One region of the Oculatella sp. FACHB-28 genome, then DNA from elsewhere that is predicted to be linked to it. Evidence: riboswitches for the same ligand, from Rfam matches in the RefSeq annotation. Region 1 holds a riboswitch; the other holds the start of a gene.
What was found. Region 1 has a riboswitch for cyclic di-AMP ahead of ntrB (nitrate ABC transporter permease). Riboswitches for the same ligand answer to the same signal wherever they lie in the genome.
Positions count from the first base shown of each region.

Region 2: linked by a shared signal. The riboswitch ahead of H6F88_RS09280 (universal stress protein) and the one ahead of ntrB (nitrate ABC transporter permease) in region 1 are both predicted to bind cyclic di-AMP.

Region 1 covers NZ_JACJPJ010000074.1:216,842-226,929, reverse strand. Annotated here, with positions in the region: gene H6F88_RS17675 (ABC transporter ATP-binding protein) at 1-530, opposite strand, end outside; gene H6F88_RS17670 (ABC transporter substrate-binding protein) at 594-2,072, opposite strand; gene ntrB (nitrate ABC transporter permease) at 2,131-2,982, opposite strand; cyclic di-AMP (ydaO/yuaA leader) riboswitch at 3,115-3,308, opposite strand; gene plsY (glycerol-3-phosphate 1-O-acyltransferase PlsY) at 3,480-4,160, shown strand; gene H6F88_RS17655 (ATP-binding protein) at 4,178-5,932, opposite strand; gene H6F88_RS17650 (Mu transposase C-terminal domain-containing protein) at 6,709-8,721, shown strand; gene H6F88_RS17645 (AAA family ATPase) at 8,728-9,684, shown strand; gene H6F88_RS17640 (TniQ family protein) at 9,723-10,088, shown strand, end outside.
Region 2 covers NZ_JACJPJ010000047.1:211,936-222,023, forward strand. Annotated here, with positions in the region: gene H6F88_RS09250 (hypothetical protein) at 1-635, opposite strand, end outside; gene H6F88_RS09255 (actin-binding WH2 domain-containing protein) at 1,100-1,780, shown strand; gene H6F88_RS09260 (DUF6714 family protein) at 1,974-2,612, opposite strand; gene H6F88_RS09265 (YDG/SRA domain-containing protein) at 2,752-3,636, opposite strand; gene prmA (50S ribosomal protein L11 methyltransferase) at 4,044-4,931, shown strand; gene H6F88_RS09275 (photosystem II S4 domain protein) at 4,986-5,765, opposite strand; cyclic di-AMP (ydaO/yuaA leader) riboswitch at 6,136-6,291, opposite strand; cyclic di-AMP (ydaO/yuaA leader) riboswitch at 6,606-6,747, shown strand; gene H6F88_RS09280 (universal stress protein) at 6,960-7,598, shown strand; gene H6F88_RS09285 (YkgJ family cysteine cluster protein) at 7,627-8,256, shown strand; gene sufU (Fe-S cluster assembly sulfur transfer protein SufU) at 8,322-8,792, shown strand; gene H6F88_RS09295 (Ycf51 family protein) at 8,881-9,435, shown strand; gene H6F88_RS09300 (iron-containing alcohol dehydrogenase family protein) at 9,616-10,088, shown strand, end outside.

The DNA of each region.
Region 1 (10,088 bases):
AGCATTTTGGGGCGGATGGCCAACGCTCTAGCAATACCCACCCGCTGTTTCATCCCGCCGGATAGCTCATCAGGGTACTTCTCAGCCGCTGCATTCAGGTTCACCATGGCGATGTGTTCATTTACCACTTGCTTTTTGTCTGCGGGAGACAAGTGGTCTAGCACTTCATCAACAGCTAATCGGATATTTTCACGCACCGTTAACCAGGGCAGTAGGGAATAGTGCTGAAACACCATCATCCGTTCCGCACCGGGCTTACGAACTTCGCGTCCGCCTAGCCAAATGGAGCCTGATGTCGCCTTCTCTAGTCCACCAACAATCTTGAGCAGAGTCGATTTGCCGCAGCCGGAGTGACCGATGATGGAGATGTATTCGTTCTCCCCAATATTCAGGTTGATGTCGTCGAGAACCACCGTTTCGCCACCATTCGGCGTTGGATAAGCCTTTGTCACATTTTCAATTACCAAAAACTCTTTGGGTGAGTTTGCAGTTTGAGATGTGTTGGCAAAGTTCGCAGTGGGTTTAATCATGTGGGACTCCTAGTTGCAGTAGAGCGAGAAATCTAGATCAGGAATGGTTTAGAGCCGCAATTCTCAAGACATGAAAATACGAGTGGGGCGATCGGCTCGAATGTCAAAGCTATTCAGATAGCCAACCGGATCACTGGGGTCAAACCCGACGTTGTCAATGAATGCCTCTGGCGGTTCAACTTTGTAATCATCAGCCGGACACTCAATGCCCATTTCTGCGGCAATCTCACGATACAAGTCAGTTCTCCAGGCTTGTCTAGCCAGTTCTTCCCCATTTCTAGGAAATTCTGGAAGTTGCCCCCACCGGGCGGCTTGGGTCATGAGCCAAATGCTTTGCGACTGCCAGAGAAACGTAGAGTGATCATTGGGTACCGTAGAAACGGTCGAAGGCATATCGAAGAAAATAGTTGTCTCGTCAGGATCGTTGACTATCCGCTCTTTTTCGTCAAACCCACCGTAGTTGTAGTTACCCAAGATGGCAGGTCCAGTGAATTTTGTGGTGCAATCAGGCAGGGAGCCGATGTTCTCCTCGGTAATGGCGGTGGGTGCCTGGCAAGTTTTGGGTTTTGCAGCAGTGTAAGATACACCCGTGATGATTTGAGCAACCTCTTGGCGGTTGTTGGGATTGCTGCAATACTGACAGGCTTCGATCATTGCCTTGACCAGCGATCGATAGGTTTTAGGATTTTCCTCAATGAAAGGTTCCATTACACCTAATACGCGGTCTGGGTGTCCCCGCCAAATCTCTCGACCTTGAGCAAAGGTAAAACCAACGCCTTCATTTCCACTAATGGCGCGGGTATTCCAGGGTTCTGCCACCATGTAGCCTTCCATTGCGCCAATGCGAATGTTAGAAACCATTTGGGGTGGTGGCGTGATGATGATCCGAAATTCATCTAATGGATTGACTCCTGCCGCTGCTGACAGATAGCGGATGAAGTATTCATAAATGGAAGAACTGAGCACGACTGCCCAGACTCGTCGTTCTGGAGGCAGACCGCTAAAGTGACGGCGAAAGTCTTGACCAAAGGCTTCCAAGTCACCGTTGTATTCCTGCCAGGGGCGCACACCGCTTTCCCACATGGCTTTGTTCATGGTCATGGAGTTGCCGTGACGGTGAATCGTCATCGCCGCACATAAGGGTGCGTGACGTGCGCCTTCGGCTCCGCTGCGAGCATTGGTTACTGCACCAGAAACCACGGGTGCAGCATCCAAACGACCAAAGATGACACCGTCGCGAGAGGTGCCCCAGCTTGCTTCTCGGTTGATCTTGACGTTTAGACCGTATTTGTGAAAGAAGCCTTTTTCGTGGGCGATCGCAAACGGTGCACAATCGTTCACGGGAACGTAACCAACAGTCAAATTTGGCTTTTCTAGTGTGCCGGGATCGACAACCTGGTCAACTGCCTGAGCAGTAGGGGTGAGGATATTTGAACCCGTGCTCCCTTTGACGCAAGAAGCTAGCGCCAATCCACTTGCGGTTGCGCCAAATCGTTTAATGAATCTTCTCCGACTCCAGGGAGTGTCAAAAATGTCAGTCATGCTTAGCCCTCTTGCTGGGAATGAGGTGATGCAAGGTGTAGCGATTAATGAAGTGAGATCAGGTCTGGGATGCAGGGCGGTGTGTCACCCACTCCTGAATTTTGCCAACGATGTAGTCCAAGACCAGCCCTGTGACTCCGATTACAATCACTGCCAGGAAGACAGAGCTCAAGTTGAGTCGATTCCAGGAGTCCCATACAAAGAAGCCAATTCCGACACCGCCTGTTAGCATCTCAACTGCAACGATGACCAGCCAAGCGATTCCTAAACTGATCCGCAGTCCTGTGAAAATGTAGGGCAAGCTTGCAGGCAGAATGATTTTGAGTACCTGTCTCCAGCGGGGCATTTCTAGTACTCGCGCTACGTCAATATAGTCTTTAGAAACGCTTGATACCCCTAAGGCTGTGTTGATGATGGTTGGCCAAAGGGAGGTAATAAAGATTACGAAGATGGCAGAAGGGTTTGCCAGGTTAAAGATAGCAAGGGCGATCGGTAGCCATGCCAGAGGAGAAACGGGCTTGAGAATTTGAATAACGGGATTCAGCGCTAGCATGGCCTGCTTTGACATTCCAATTAAGAAGCCGACGGGAATGGCAACCAGAGCACCCAACACAAACCCAATCAAGACTCGACGCAAACTTGCCGCTAACAACCAGCCAATTCCTAAATTCCCTGGACCGCGTCTGTAGAACGGATGCAGAATGTAGTCGAGGTTTGCGACTAGAGCCTGCCAGGGAGTCGGCATCATTTCACTTCTCAAGGTAGCAACGATCCACCACAGTAGAATCAATCCTGCAAACCCTAGCAGCGGGAGCAATACCGAGTCTCGAACCAGGGCTGGACGCAGCGATCGCCGCCATGTTGCCTGAGCAGCGACAAGAATAATCTGAACGTTGAATTGCAGCAGCATTGAACTCTCCTGAGAGTGCGAGGCGATCGCAGACCAAGGAACGCTGTGCCGCTCGGTAGAGAGCACAAAAAAAGCGTCCTTGCGTGTATACGAGGACACTGAAGTATCGAGCAGTAGTAAAATGCTGATTCTTCAGTCTCCTCTCAATGCCGACGGAGTTAGCTGACGGGCTAGGACTGAGAGGTGTCCCTCGTTAGGGATGAAGAATGAAGGATGAGGGATGAACGAGCAATCTCCCTAACCAACAAGCCTCATAACCGTGCTAACGATAAGCCCCAAAATTTGGTTCCTCCGCTCTGAATTTGCGTTTGAGGCTGAATCGCAGACAAACGCCAGTCCAGATTAGGCTGACTTACTTATTCGATTTCCAAATAAGTTAGCACTGCTCTTTAGGTGCGTCAATGTATCTTTTGACAGACCGAAACAAAAGCCTGTGGCATCACGGTAAACTGATGGTGCAATACTTTTTGATTTTGCTTTGAGTGAGGCTTGTCCTAATGGCGACGTGGGCAATGTGGGGCGGTATCGTAGTGGTCGTGGCTTACTTGCTGGGCGCTATTCCCACGGGCTACTGGATTGGGCGATTGAAAGGAATTGACATTCGGCAGCATGGCTCTGGCTCGACGGGCGCGACAAACGTTTTGCGAACGCTAGGCAAACTGCCGGCACTGGCAGTGCTGTTGATTGATGTGTTGAAGGGAGTGGGGGCGATCGCCTTCACGCGTTGGCTCTATACATTGCCAGCGGTGGTTGCTACGACTCCTGCATCGATTGACCTGGAAATCTGGGTGCCTTGGGCGGTGACAATCGCTGGGCTGCTTGCCATCTTTGGACACAGCAAATCAATCTGGATTGGTTTTAGCGGCGGCAAATCAGTTGCAGCAGGGCTAGGTGTTTTGCTGGCAATGTCGTGGATGGTCGGGTTGGGTGCCCTGGCAGCCTTTGGGATCGTGTTGGCGCTGTTTAGAATTGTGTCCTTGGGATCGATTGTGGCGGCGATCGCAGGCTGTGTTCTCATCGTGACACTGAATCAGCCTTTGCCCTATCAGCTGTTGGCGATCGCAGGTGGGCTTTACGTCATTTGGCGGCACCGCAGCAACATTCAGCGATTGATGGCAGGCACAGAACCTCGCATCGGGAAGAAGCTGCAAGAGTCAGAAGACGTGGTGGTTCAGTAACGCAAAGCATCCCGGGCTCAAACGCACTTAATCTGACTGACTACTGCTGCCACCAGTGCAGTGGGCTCAACTGGCTTAGGTAGCTGAAGCTGGAAGCCTGCATCTAGCAATTGCTTGCGATCATCATCTTCTCGGTCATAGGCAGTTAGGGCGATCGCCGGAAGGTGAGCGTGCTTTGCAGTAGTTGGGATCAAATTTGGGCGCTCTGATTCGATTTCCCGTACCTGACGAATTAGCGCATAGCCATCCTGTTCTGGCATTCTCACGTCGCTGATTAAAATATCGGGCTGCGACTGTTGAATCACTTGCAAAGCTTCACTGGCTGAGGTGACTGTCTTGACGTTTGCGCCAGCATCCTTCAGCACAACAGCTATCCATTCACGGTTGTCTGCTTCATCATCAACTACTAAAACTTGCAAACCCAGGAGGGGATGAAAGGGTGAGAGGTTGGAAGGGTAAATCTCTTCCCATCCTCTGACTTCCTCTTTGTTTACCAGCAAAGGCAAAGTGACTGTGAAAGTGGCTCCTTGCCCTTCGCCTGGGCTGTCTGCTTCAACCGTTCCTCCGTGTATTTCTACCAATTGACGCACGATCGCCAGTCCTAAACCTAATCCGCCGTGACACCGAGTGGTTGCCTGTTCTGCCTGACGAAAGCGATCAAAAACGTAAGGCAGAAAATTTGAACGAATGCCTTCCCCGGTGTCTCTTACGGTAATCACAGCGTTAGTGGCAATGCGCTCTAGTCGAACTTCAATTAGTCCGTGTTGAGGTGTGAACTTGGTGCTGTTAGCAAGCAAATTCCAAACGATCTGCTGGAGGCGATCGCCATCTCCCAATACGAAAGTGGCTGATTCATCTAATACCGTCCGAATTTGAATATTTTTAGCCGTGAAAGCAGGCTGTGCAGACTTAATCGCTGCTTGAATCACTGACACCAGATTGATAGGCCGAATATTAAGGAAAAGCTTGCCCCGAATGATCCGAGAGATGTCCAGCAAGTCTTCGACTAGTTTTACTTGCGCTCTAGCATTTCGCTCAATTGTCTCCAATCCGCGAGCAACCATTGACTCATTTAACTGCTTGTTGCGAAGCATCTGCGTCCAGCCCAACATAGCGTTGAGGGGCGATCGCAGTTCGTGGGAGACGATCGCCAAAAATTCATCCTTGAGAGTACTTGCCTGATTCAGAGATTCTGCTTGTTGTCGCAGTTCCTGCTCTAGCTGTCTCCGCCGAGCAATTTCTGCTTCTAGTGCCTGATTGGTCATTTCAGCCAGTGCATTCTGCAACCGCGCTGCTTCGAGTTGCTTGCGTTCGCTGATGTCTCGCAGTAGCCAGCGCAACCCCACAGAATTACCTTTGGAGTCAAACACTGTAGTAACCGTTAGCGCTGCATCAAAAGAAGGGGCACCGCGAGGCTGCAATCGAGTGAGCCACTCTGGAAGTCGTTCAACCTGCTGCAATCGGTTCAGTTCGTTCCAAAAAGCTTGATGCTCAGGCTGAGGCATAAACACGGTTAGAGGTTTCCCGAGCAAATACTTCTGCGGCACCTTGAGCAACAAACTAGCAGCATGATTAGCTTGCTGGATATTGCCTTCGGGGTCAGTGATTAAATAACCATCAGGAGCACATTCGAATAGCTCCTGGTAGCGCTGTCGTTCTACTTCTAATGCTGCATGAGCTTCTAACAATTCCTGATTCTGCTGGTTCAGTACCTCCTGAGACATTCGGAGTTCTTCCAGGGAAGTACCCAGTTCTTCCAATGCTTCGGACAACAGTTCTGGATGTTGTAATGAATTGGAGTGAGCGTGTTGTAATAGGGTACTTACTCGCTCACCTAGGGCCCTCGTTTGTTGGCTCAGCCACTCACTGCTTACGTTCACTTTTCTAAAATACGGCTTTAAAGTTGCTTTTCAAATTACCTTTCAGATTACTGAAAATCCCAGTGTTCTCATCCCTCGCTAGATTTGTTTATTGGTGAACCTTTTTAAACTCACCAAATTCTGTTTGATTTCTCCCATATTGAAGCCGGATGAATGGAAGTCTTGTAGAACCCACTGATTGATAACGGCTTTCAGATCAACAAACCACAGGTAGACGCAAACGGTTGTTCGCACCTACAGAAACGATATGTTTTTTATACGGTTAAAAACCGCCATAGCACTGTTTAGGACTGAACCAGCGGGGTATTTTACCCGATTAGCCGCAGTTCTAATTTCCGATCGCCCATCCTTACCGAAATCCCTTTAGACAGATTTCGCGACATATCAATTTCTGTAGGGGCGCACTGCGGTGCGCCCCTACTCTTCCCTGGGTCGCACCTTAAAACGTGTCCGTTAAGGAGCTATTTGTTCAGTTTAAGGCAATCGCTTCAGCCTAATCTTAGAGCCTAGAACTCTTTTCCTACAAGAGTTCTAGGCTTTTTCTTTGGTTTTTTATTCTCTCGTCAAGATTAAGTCGTTAATTGCCTTTTGGCTCCCTGCGGGCAAAAACGGTTTAAGCTGTTAATTGCCTTTTGCTCTTTACACTCCAAAGTACATAAGTCTAGCTTATGAAAGAAGTAGAACCTGTGTCCCCTACCCTGCCTCTAGCCCAGGTCAATACTCTAGCTGCACAAGATGGGCAGCCAGTCCATAGGCTGCTAGCTGAAGAGATTGAGGATTTGGATAAAAGAAGATTCGTGATGCGAAAGCTTGATGCGATCGAAGATATTATTCAAACCTCGGATGACCTCAAGGAAAACAAAATCCGGTTATGGGCTGACCGACTAGAGAGGCACCCGAGCACCGTCAAAGACTGGCTAGCAAAAGCACGACAAGACGGACTCACTGCGATTGCTAGAGAAGTGCGATCGGATGCTGGGCGGTTGAAGGGCAATAAGCGCTGGAAACACTCACTCCAGTATTGGACCGAGTTCATCCTCAATACTTATAACGACGGTGTCAAGGCAAAGCTGGGCATGACTCGCAACATGACGTTCAAGCAAGCGAAAGCCCATGCTGAGCTTGAACTAGGACTTAAATGGGATGAGTATCCCTCCCACGATTTTGTCTATAGGGTTCTGAAACCCATCATCGAAGCGGAAAATCGCAAGGTGCGTAATCCTGGACAGGGGCCTGGCATCATCATCAAAGTTATTAATGACGAAGGCGAGGAAGAAGATATTGTTGTTGAACGCAGTAACCAAGTGTGGCAAATTGACCATACTCGATTAGACAATCTATTAGCAGATGAAGGCGGAGGTTTAACTGGCTCAGTCTGGATTACAGCGGTGATTGATACCTGGTCAAGCTGCGTTATGGGCTACTACCTCAGCTTTGACTCGGCGGGTTCGCACGAGGTTGCTTTGGCACTGCGTCATGCAATTTTGCCCAAGCAGTATGGTCCTGAATATCAACTGCAAAAAGAATGGGAAGCGGGCGGATTACCTGAGTACATCGTCACCGATCGCGCTAAAGAGTTCAAATCTGCTCACCTCAAACATGTTGCCTCAGCCCTAGGAATTAAGCTGCGACGACGTTTGTACAAAGAACAAGGTGGCACTATAGAGCGACTATTTCTAGCGTTAAAAACAGAGTTTGCTGCCCTCATCCTTGGTTTCAAGGGTGGCAGTCTGCAAGAGCGTCCAGACCAGCCGGAGAAGTATGCTTGCGTGGTCTTTGAGGACTATGATCGCAAGCTAGTGCGACATTTAGTAGACCATCACAACCAACATCTGTATCCCAGAGTTGCCAATCAGACGCTTTCAATGCGATGGCAGGCAGGCTTACCGGGCTTCAAGCCGCGAATGCCCGAAAGTGAGCGATCGCTCGACATCTGCCTGATGAAAAGCACTAAGCGAAGGGTGCAAGAGCGAGGGTGCGTAGAGTTTAGAAAGCTTATCCATACTGCAAGCGTGAGTAGAGACGAAGAAGGCAACTGGCAGTACGACAAAACTGCCAACTTCTTGAAAGCGTATGAGGGGCGTGAGGTGATGCTCCTGTACAACCCGACCAACATTGTTTATATTCTTGTCTATTCTTTAGAGAAGAATGGTCAACCTGCTGAGTATTTAGGTACGATTCGTGCTAGGGATTGGCTATCGGAACGATTGTCTTGGAGAGAATGGGAGGCAATCAAGAAAAAGATACGAGATGAGGGTAACGCAATCGACGAATCCTCAATCCTAGCCGAGCAGCGCGATTTGTATAACGACTCGATTAAGCAAGTCAAGACGATGCGGGGACGTCGCAGAAAGGAAAGCACGCGACTTACCAAAGCTTCTCCACATTCTGACAAAGTCGTGGAACTTCATCCTCCACAAGCTGCTTCAGCGAATCCAACCAAGTCTAAAGAAGTTGAATCTCAAGTCGAAACTGCCGCGCCAGAGCCTTTAGAATCGGCACAGGAACAGGTTGAGGTTCAAGCGAAGCCTCCACTGTCTAAGTCCAAAGAAGTTGAATCTCAAGTCGAAACTGCTGCGCCAGAGCCTTTAGAATCGGCACAGGAACAGGTTGAGGTTCAAGCGAGACCTGCACTGTATGTTGTTTCTAACTGGAATGAGTTTGTCGAAGACAGTTGGTAAGCCATTATGAGTCAATCCAACCTCGCGGTTCAACCGCCTGATGAAGCCCACCCTTCCCAGCAGCCAGCGCCACAGACGGCGCAGTCGGCTCAAGTTGCTGTGACTGCCGCTGTACCAAAGCTGGGCAAGCAGAAGGAGCGATCGCCTCAGCAGCAAGCAGAAATTCAGCGGATTTGCGAGGTTGATCCTTATGTTGGGTTGGCGCGAGACGAAGAGTTGTTTACTCAATTGAATCACTGGCGCGATGTTGGCAGTTGTGCTCGTGTCATGACAACCGATCGACTGGGGATCATGAAATCTCTAATGTTTTACACGGGAAACAACATTCGGCGGAAAGGCGGTTTGTTGCTCACTCCTGCTCCAGTTGCTTACGTTGAAATCGAACAACACGGCAGTCCAACTGATTTGTTTCGGTTGATTTTGGCGTTTCTAGTCAATCCACTTGACTGCGGGTCGTTGCGGCAGTTGCGATCGCGCACTTGGGGAACCCTCAGAGATCGGAAAGTCAAACAGCTAATTGTTAACAATGCTGACTTACTCTCATTCGCTGCGTTGACTGAACTGATGCGAATTCGTGAGAAGCTTAAAATTTCAGTTGTTCTAGCAGGCTCTCCTTATCTTGATGATCTGCTTGAACCAAAGGCGCATGAGAAGCAGAAGTATATTCCGATTCACAATACTTTTCTCAAATATCATCCCTACACCTTGTTCAGTAAAGATGATTTGAAAACTGCAATTGAGGTGTGGGAGAAAAGCTTAGGGTGGAACAACCCCTTGAACCTGCATCAAGATCAGGAAATCGTCAACGTTCTATATGGTGCTTGTCTGGGGCAGCTAGGACCGCTTTACGAGAATTTGCGTGATGTTGCTACATGGAGAGTCGATCATCCAAAAGCTCAAATTAATCATCTCAATGTTTCTAATGCTTTGGGTATATGTCATCAACCGATCGCGAAGCTGTAGAGGCGATCGCGCCGGTTTTATTGCATTAAGTAACGAGAATGGTTGAGCAAATGGAAGACGGTGAAGTGCAGCGATCGCTGCTGTACCTTCCGCCATACGAAGGCGAAAGCATCAGTCACTACCTCGGCCGCTGGTTTCGGCAAGAAGTAGTTCAAGCGGATGCTTTCAGCGTGGGTGGAAAGTTGAGGCTAGGCAAAATCTTGCATAGGTGCGAAAATTTCTACCTTAATCCGCGTCCAACCTCGACAGACATGACAAAACTAGGCAAGCTGATTGATCTAGAAATTGAGCGTCTGATGCAAATGTTTCCACCAGAGGATGAGATGATCGATCCGCGACCAATTCGACTTTGTGCTGCTTGCTATGGTGAGGCTCCGTACCATCGAACGCAGTGGCAATGGCAG
Region 2 (10,088 bases), on a different contig from region 1:
GGATCGGTCTCAATATATTCAGCCAGTTGCAGCCCAATCCGATTTCGCTGTTGCGCTGCCTGTGCCTGACGAACCTCTTCCTCTAATTCCAAAATCGTACAGGCACCGGGAGCAACTAGCTGATCGGCAAACGTGGTGCTGGCATCCTCACTTAAAGGCTTATCTATTGATATAGGAGTCTTTTGAGCTTGCCGCTGAAACTCGATTTTTGGGTTTTGGGTTTTGGTGCGGGGAGGACGTTGGGGCGTCACTAAATCTTTAATCCGATATTTCAGCCGCAATTTGCCATTGATCCAGGCAATCAGACTTTTTTGCAGGGAAGCCTGTTGCGGCTCAAATTCGTGAATCTCGTTAGCCAAGCGCAAAAACGTGTCGTTGAGTGCTTCGGGATAGTCTGGATGATTAGATTTTGCTAAACCGGGAAGTTGCTGAATCTCTAGCAGCAGTTGGTTCATGGCTCGTCGCCAGGTCAAGCTACTACGAGGATGCTGCTGAACTGCAAAAATGAGCTGCCGCAGCCGATCTTCACAAGCTTCTTCCTCGTTGAGTGGGTGTACCGTCATCTGGTCTGCCGACGTAATGGATGCTGATGGAATGGATAGGTTTAGCGGTGGAGGAGTACAACTCTGAAGCATGAGAAGGGACTGTCTGAGAGGTTAGCAAATATTCTTTCTAGGGTTAGCGATCGCCAGACACAAGGTAAGCATCACCTACCCTTAAGCGAGTATTCCTAGTATTCGTAGGTTGGGTGAAGCGAATGCGGAACCCAACAACGCCTCAGATATAGATTAAGTTCAGGGAACAAAGACCACCGAACAAAGATTGTGTTGGGTTCCGTGCTGCTTCACCCAACCTACAGAAGATGTGCAATTTGGGAAGACGTTGAAGTGATGAATACCTGACAAACGATTCATTGCCTCAATCTTATACCCATTCGCAGTAAAACCTCAGAGATTAACAGCCCCTTGTTAACCAAGGTTTGCTTGTAAAGTTTCTATGAAGAATTCCCTGAATCGTCCAAAAAAATAGAGGGTCTTCCGAAAGAGCAGTGAGTCTAAATTCGATCGCTTGATGCGCGATCGCTCACCCCGGAAGAACCATGAATTACTTTGCCCTGCTGATGCACTTTTTGCGCGATCGCCAAACTTTCCTGAACGAAGTGTACAAAGGCATCAAAATCAACCAGAAAGTATTTTCCATGCTGGTTTGCAGCACTGTGTTTTTGGCGTTTTATGGCATCATCATTGGCTTGTCGAGCAGTTGGGAGCAGGCGATCGCCTCTGCGATTAAGCTGCCTGCTCTGTATCTGATCACATTACTCATTTGTCTGCCAACGCTCTATTTCTTTGATGTGATTTCTGGCTCAACTCGCACCTTTGGGCAATATCTGGCACTCCTGTTAGCCTCAACTTCGGTAATTAGTGTAATGCTCTGTGCCTTTGCCCCGATTGCACTATTCTTTCACCTTTCAATTAACGACTATGTATTTTTCAAACTGGTGAATGTTCTCATCTTTGCCTTCACAGGTTTTCTGGGTATCAACTTCTTCTACAAAGGGATGATGGCGATCGCCAATTGTGACCCTGGAGCCAGTTCTCATGAGCCTTCTATTATGCGAGGCTGGCTAATTCTCTATGGCTTTGTCGGCAGTCAGCTTGGCTGGTCACTTCGTCCCTTTTTTGGCGCACCTGATCAACCCTTCTCACTATTTCGAGAACAGGAGAGTAACTTTTATCTGCATATCCTCAAAGTGTTTGTTGAGGTGCTGGGATTTAGTTAAGGTGTACCATTCATCATTAGAGTTCCTTAAGAAACAGCTCAACTTTGAACATAGAAAAATCACCTTATGATGACTGCCCTAACTAGTAGAATAAGCGGCATAACGGTTGCGGTCAGCATTTGCAGTAACCTTTAACTCATCACCAGTGGCTTTCTTTAATCCATTGCACCGCAATTATTAGCCTGCTGTTGGTCTATAAGAATTGCCCCCAGTATCTCTCCAACGCTCGCCTCGCATCGTTCTCTGGTAAGCCACGCTCAATACGAAACTTCTCTCCCTCAGGCCAAGCATCATCAAGTTCTTCTGGAGAAAAGCCTTCTTTTGACATGGATTTCCGCCACTGCTGTTTGTACGCTATTTGAGCAGCGTCTTCGCGTTCTGCTTCAAACACAAGGAAATGCGCGATGGCTTTGGCTTGTTCAAGTGTAAACAGTTTGAACTTTGAGAGATAATACTCTCCTACGTCGTCATGAACCCCTGCTGACAAATGGAAGATAACAGAGGAGAACGTATTCGACCAAAATTCGGGGTCTTCATTATCAATGTTGCGGAGATACCACACAACGTAAGCCGGAATGTAATAGTGGAAGCCTTTTGGGTCGAGAAAGCTGAGAACCGCGTTGGTAAAGCGAATATCTCTGTCAGGAACATTCTGCCATTTGTCTTCGGTATCTTGTGTTCTAGCTAGGGCGCGTTCTTCGAGGCTCCCATAGTTATCTATGACTGTTGCTTCATGCAAAGTAACGCCTTCCTGGCGCGAAACACCATCAAACGCCGCTGTGATTTCTTCAATCAGCGCCGTTTTTCTCTGTTCGTAGGAAGAACTTTTCATCGCTTTTACTCTAGCGTATTCGGGCAAGCTACGTGCAGCAAGCTAACGGTTCGGGTCAGCGGTTTTCGGGATCTTTACTACACAAAAGCGGCTTTGGAAAATCCGCTGACCAGGGATTATGTTGGGTGGCGATCGCTTATTAACCAGATTCATTTTGCATTGGAGAATAATGCTCTCTGTGATACCGCAAGTTCTCTATGTGTATTTCATGCTGCATGACGATTGTAAGAGTACCCTCTATGCCTAACAGTGATAGATCGTCTGCTATAGAAAACGTCCCATAGTCAAATAGCACATGATGATTTGGGCAAAGGCAAAGGAGATTATTTATAGCATCTGAACCATTATGAGGAATACCTAATGGTCTGATGTGAGCTGCTTCTGCGTACGGACCAGCATTACTTTCTAAGCGAGTGCCGCAAACTTGACAGCGGTAGTCATACAAAGCTTTGATTCTTCGTGCTTGTTTCGTATCACGAACAATCCTTAAAATAGTTGTTTCTTGACGTCGTGGTGCTGAATAAGCCCCAGAACTTTCAGTGACTCTTGAAAAAGCAGAAATTTCATCTTCAACAATTTTGACCAAACGATAACGCCAGATGTAATACCCCGCCCTACCTCTCTCTTGCCAATAATCTTCTACCCGATATAGACCATCGTAACGATAACCTGTAGAAGGCGCATAATCAGATTTGTGTGTTGAACCACGAATCACTCGAACTGATAGTCCTTGAAGTTTGCTTTTTGCTAAAGCTAGATTGCCACGACTTAAATTTTGGTTCGCGACCTGCCTACCAGTATCTTGGTCTCTTCCACCATGACCTGTATAAACGATTTCATTACCTAAATCTTCATCGTCTTCGTATCCTCCAGATAAAACAATCGAATCTGCTCCTTCAGACTCGGTCCCACTAATCCCCGCTACAAGAGGACGATGTAACCCCACTTCCGCTAAAGCTGCTCTAGATTCAAACCAACTACCCTCCGGATAACCCGAAATATGTCCAAAAAATCGCTCAGGCATGTTCTAAATTATTAAGCTTAATGTTTTTTATTTTCTATCATCTTTGGAAGTAGACTCAGTTTGAAGGTTTCTGAGCGAACGGTATTTTGTCATCTTGACAAAATACAGAATTTTTGAGGGAACGAGGGAGGCGATCGCCTCTCACACCAGTATTTTTTCTAGAAAATGTAAACAAAAACAGGTTTACGAGTTTTAAATCAAGTTTGCGAGTTTAAAACCTTATTTTTAAAGTTCAAAACCTGGTTTACGAGTTTTGAATTAGGTTTTTGAGTTTTAAATCAGGTTTCCAACTTCAAAATTAGGTTTTTGAGTTTTGAATCAAGTTTTTAAACTCAAAAAGCTTTAAGAGCAGTGCAAGGACAGGGCTGAAATACAATGGGTAAGTAACTCAGTTTAAGGCAGCAACCTTGGCAAGTAGCTGGTGGGAAATTCAAGTTCTCTGCGATCCGGTTTTGGAAGATTTGGTATTTTGGCGGCTGGAGGTGTTTGGCTGTCGGGGTACCTCCAGCGAGATTAAGGGGCATTCCTGCCTAATTAAGGCTTATCTGCCGCAAATGCAGGCGCAGTTGCTAGATTTGGCGGCTTTATCGCTGTTGTTGCGACAGGATGCGCTGTGTGCCGAGTCGCCGATTCCTGCGATGCAGTGGCATTTGATTGAGGAGGAAGATTGGTCTAGCAGTTGGAAGGATCATTGGCAGCCTCAAGAGGTAGGCGATCGCTTGCTGATCAATCCTGCTTGGTTGCCCAATCCTGAAGCTAGCGATCGCAAAATTTTGCGGCTCGATCCGGGGGTTGCCTTTGGCACTGGGGCACACGCTACTACGCAGCTTTGCCTTGAGTCTTTAGAGATGCGTTTGGGTGAGCCAGGTAATGCCGTGATTGCAGACATTGGCTGCGGCTCTGGCATTCTCTCGATTGGCGCACTGTTGCTCGGTGCAAAACAAATTTATGCGGTTGACAATGACCCCTTGGCGGTGATGTCTACCGAAAGCAACCGAGAACTAAATCAAATTGAGCCACACCGTTTAGTTGTCGTTGAGGGCAGCATCGAGCGACTGCCGGAGCTTACGTCTGAGCCAGTTGATGGAATTCTCTGCAACATTCTGGCGGAAGTGATCATTGATTTAATTCCGCAAATGGAAGCGATCGTCCAACCCACCACCTGGGGAATTTTCAGCGGCATTTTGCTTGACCAGGTGAAACCCGTCGCTGACACGCTAGAGCAAAGCGGCTGGATTGTTGCAACGCTCTGGCGCAGAAAGGATTGGTGCTGTTTGAATGTACGGCGTTCCTAACGCTATGGAGTGTGTGAATGCAGCCGCTTAGAGGTACATTCACACTTTTTAGATTTAGACAAAACGAGTCAACTGCACCCGATAGCGTTCCTTTTTGGTTACGGCGACTTCACCAATTTCCAAGCGCCCTTTGCCCCGAATCGCGACCAGGTCGCCCGATTTAAGCTGATGGCTGGGCTGGGTAACGTCCTTCCAATTGACCCGCACGTCTCCGCCGCTAATCATCTCCGCCATTTTGCTGCGCGACATGCCAAACCCAGCAGAGGCAACCGCATCTAGCCGCAAAGAAGCTTCTACGGTCGTCAGTTCTTTCTTTTTGGGTTCCCGAATTTTCAGTTCGCTCAGGTCAATCTGCCGCGTTTTGACGGGAACTGAGCGTACCTGCGTCAGACTCATTTCCAGAAATTCGACCAGTTCGGGAACGACGATCGCCTGTCCACCCCGCTCTCCCAAAACAATGATGTCGCCCACCTTGTCGCGCACCAGTCCCGTGCCTAGCAGTGACCCCAAAAAGTCGCGATGAGTCGCTGAGTCAAACAGAAAGTTTCCGGCAATGTCTAGCGCGGCGATTGCCACCTGAGACTGATCTAAAGGAATTTCAGGACGAGCGATCGCCACACGCTGACGTTCGGCTTGCGGATAGCCTCCCCAAGCCAGCAGTTGCACCTCAGTCAGCCGTGCAAACATTTGCTGCACTTCAGCTAACTCAGGCGGCGAAAGAAAATCGGTACAGACCACCTCCCAGGTTTTAATAGCCTGATCAGCCTGGTCAATGACCCGTGCAGCGCTGTCTCGATTTTCGATTCCCTGAAGCAGTTCTTCTCTAGGCAGCATAATTGAGCGATCGCCTTAAAACTCTAATTTTAATACTGTTACAGCTACAGCGTTTTTCCAGATGAATGACACACAGTTAAGGGCGAACGCGGCCGTTCGCCCTTACAGCGATTTGTTCTAAGAATTGCATCTTCCAAAGAAAAAGGGGCGCATCGCAAAGCGATCGCCCCTCACGCTGGTCAAACTTGACTTGAGCAACAGACTTGGTCAGGCAGCAGCTTATAGACTACTGCTCAGTTCTCTACCTGACTCAGCCCGACAGACGCAGGAAAAACCCCGCTGCTCAAACGTTTGAACAGACACAGCAATGGTGCTGAAGCCTGTTCAGGATCATGATTAGATCGGTGCATTGTGAAAAAATGCTGACCTTTCAATCTCCCCTCAATGCCGACGAAGTTAGCTGACGGGCTAGGACTGAGAGATGTCCTTCTCAATTAACCTCAGAGATAAGCCCCAAATTTGGTTCCTCCGTTCCAGGAAGTGCGTTAAAGAAAATCGCAAGACCTGGATTAAGCTGACCTATTCAGTTTGATGACAGGATAGCCTCTAATTAGATACTTCGTCAACCCAATGTGTTGAATATGTATCGAATAGCCCGAATATGTAATCTAAAAGACAATTGCAGATCGAGATAGATTGGCGATCGCTAATTGGCTCAAACGCCTCACCCGTAAGGCATCTACCGCAAGATAGTTAGAAGCTCACCCGAAACATGTTAATTTATCAAACGTTGTATGAGTTGCGATGGGCATTTGCCCAAAAATCTCGTACTCTAAATGAGTGGTGAATGCATTCTGTAGATTCACTCACGTTTGGTTCTATTTCAGTTCTGTTTTAGTAGTTGAGTGGGAGCCTAATCCAAACCTATTGGTAGGTTTGAAGCGGAGGAACCAATTGTTTATCGGGGCTAATCTCAATATGAGAGAGACACCTTCCAGTCTTAGCCCGTCAGCTAACTCCGTCGGCCTTGGAAGGAGAACTCAAGGATTTGACTAAGCTATCTGTAGAAGTGGTTGTTTAGGCTTACAAGGTTGTAAAACCGGGAGTATTCCTAAACTTGCTAATGCAGCTAGAGTCGCTGGAGTCTCCTCAAGCAGGGTGTTTCTGTTTGGATCAAGTCTATCCAGATGGGTACAGTCCTTCTTTCCTGACCCACCTCTCATTTCTAGTTCACTTCGTGGAGAGGTCAAAGCTGTGAAAATCAAACCAATGTTAGCTCGTCTGCAAGGTACGCTAGGTCAACGCAACCTGGTCGAGCAAATGCTGCTGTTACCAGAGCCAGAAGTGTCTGCGGCAGCTAATTTTCAGTCGCAGGAGCTAGCTCAAGAGTCGATTAATCTGATGGTTGGCTATACGGGTTCTCCTTGTAGCCAAACGGCTCTAGATCTGACTTTTTGGATGGCGCACCAAACTCGTTTGGCGACCCAAAAGCAAGTAACAGTGCATGTGGTTTATGTAGTCGATGAGGTTGCAACCCTAACCAAAACAACTCGATCGAACTCTAAAGGAAATGGTGGGAGACAATTGCTGCATGCTTCCAAGACAGAGCGTTCTAGTACCGCAACGTTGACCCGTCCTGAGACTCCATTTGAGCAAGCAGACCGGATTCTTTGGCAGGCTCGGTGCCTAGCTGAGGAATGGCGCGGATCACTAAATACCCATCTACGGATTGGTAATTGCGCTGAGGAGTTAAAGCAGGTGGCGATCGCCGAATCTGCTGATGTCCTCGTTCTGGGTTGCCGTTCTGTTCGCCACCCCCTAATTTCGCAATGGTCCAAAGGGTTTCCCTGCGCGGTTTTAGGAATTCCGACGATCGCCAATCTAGATTTGTAGCTACACCTCTTCCTGCATTGCAAGAAGTATGGCGAAGGAAACAGCGATAGACGAAATTGCTAAACAAGTCATAGATCTGTACGAACAGATTGATCAGCAGACCCGCGCATTTCAGGCAGCTACTCAGCTTCACTGTCCAGCGGGCTGTGGTCGCTGCTGCGAAAATCCTCATGTGGAAGCTACCCCTCTAGAAATGGTGCCATTGGCAGTGGAGCTATTTCGGCAAGGTGAAGCAGCGAAATGGCTGGAGAAGTTGGCTGAGGTGAATGAAACAAATGCCTGCCTCTTTTACGAGCCTGATTCGGACGTACCTGGAAATGGGCGCTGTCAAGTTTATCTTTGGCGACCATCCATTTGCAGGTTATTCGGCTATGCAACGGTGACAGATCGAGAGGGTCAGCCCAAGTTTGCTGCCTGTATGCGCCACAAAGCAGATATTCCAGAAGTCGTGGCAACGGTTCAAGAGGCGATCGCCAATGGTTTACCTGCTCCCAGTTTTGCAATGTCCCAGCAAATTGCTCACCTGGCTCCCCATTTGAGTGGTGAGCGAATGCCGCTCAATCAAGCGCTCACCATAGCTTTAAGGTGGGTTGGGCTGCGTTTGCAGATGGAACAAGTTGAGCGATCGGATATCAATTCGGTTCAGCGAAGCAGTTAGTCCTGCTTCAATTCCACGTCCCTGCTAGGATCAAGAAGGATGAGTATGTTTCTTGATGAATAGCTATGTCATTGGACAATCTGCGCGATCTTTATCAGCAGGTCATTCTAGAGCGCTACAAAAAGCCTCGCAACCGGGGCAAAACTGATCCAGTCGATCGCTACCAGAAAGGACACAACCCTTCCTGTGGCGACACGATTGAGTTAACCCTGCAACTGAATGACGCAGAAGACCGGATTCAAGACGTAAAGTTTGAGGGAGAAGGCTGTGCGATCGCGATGGCATCGGTTGATCTAATGGCTGATGCATTGCGAGGCAAAACCACTGCCGAAGCTCTGGAAATGGTGCAAAAGTTTCAGGCAATGATGAAGGGCGAGGCAGAATTTCCTTCTGAGTTGCGAAAGCTTAACGTGATGCAGGGCGTTGCTCAGTTTCCAGTGCGAATTAAGTGTGCCAACCTGTCTTGGCATACAGTCAAGGCAGCTTTGGAACTAGCGAAGGACGTTCAGCCTGCTGGGTTTATCAGCAACGAGTAAAATTAAAATTCTGTTTTGAAGGTTGGGTGCCATTGTTCCATAATCTTCAAGATATTAAGTTGAAGTGCCATCAAGAATTACAGAAAACATGCCAACCAACGTTGACTTTTTTCAATTTGCTCAATGGGCGGGGATCGCAACCCTGGTATTTGGAGCGATCGCCCTGCTCGGCTTTTTATTCAAATGGGGTATCCGGTTTCGGCTGGTTGGTGCGACAGGTTTGCTGGTGGTGCTGACAGTGGGGCTGTTTGGGCTGGGATTATTTCCCTTTACCCGCACGGTGATTCCAGGTGCGGTGCGGTACTCCACCATTTATGACTCTGGCGCTGATCGGGTGGTGATCGTGGTGCCTCAAACCATTACAGAAACAGAATTAACTGCCACTTTGCAGCAAGCAGCCAGCAATCTGTTTTCTCCCGGTCGTCTCAGCCGAGGCGATGACAAGCTAACCATTCGGGCGCGGACAGTACTACATCCCCAGCCAGGAATTTCCCAACCGTTGTACTTAGGACAAATTAGGCGATCGCTCTTTATCCGCGACGATGAGCAAATGGAAATCAAACTCTACCCCGAAAACTTCGCCCAGCTTCCCCCGCCCGAAGTACCTTCTGAAGTGGAGCCAGCCAGTATGTCCAATATGTAACGGACTTCCTGATGCAAGTGGGAGTAAGGGGAGCGAGGGAACTAGGAGTGAATAACAGCAAACTCCTCTACCCCCAACCCCTAATCCCCACTGTTCTATACAGCTTTATGAAAATTGGTATAAAGTGATTCTTACTAAATTTTTGCCTTTCGCCGCTGATGGTGATGGTTGCTTTGCCCTATGACCCATTCATCCTTGTCTCAAAGTTCGGATGTTGCAAGTTCTGCTCCACTGCTTACGCTAAATTTGGCTCCTGCTACGGTAATCCGGGGGCAGGATGCACTGGACCAATCGGGAGAAGCGATCGCCCGTTTGGGGAAAAGACCGCTTTTAGTGGGGGGCGATCGCACTCTAGCCGCCGTACAGCCCTTTCTTCAACCTGTTCTAGAGCAGCGGCTAGCAGCAGCTCAAGCCTCTTACGGAGCAGATTGCAGCGAGGCAAGCTTAGCGGCATTGCGGCAAGCAGCAACCGACCATGACGCAGATCTGATCATCGGGGTGGGCGGCGGCAAGGCGCTGGATGCAGCCAAGCTGCTAGCCTATCAGCTCGATCTGCCGATTGTAACGATCCCTACTTCTGCGGCGACCTGTGCTGCTTGGACTGCGCTGTCAAACGTCTACTCTGACCAAGGTGCGTTTCTTTATGATGTCAG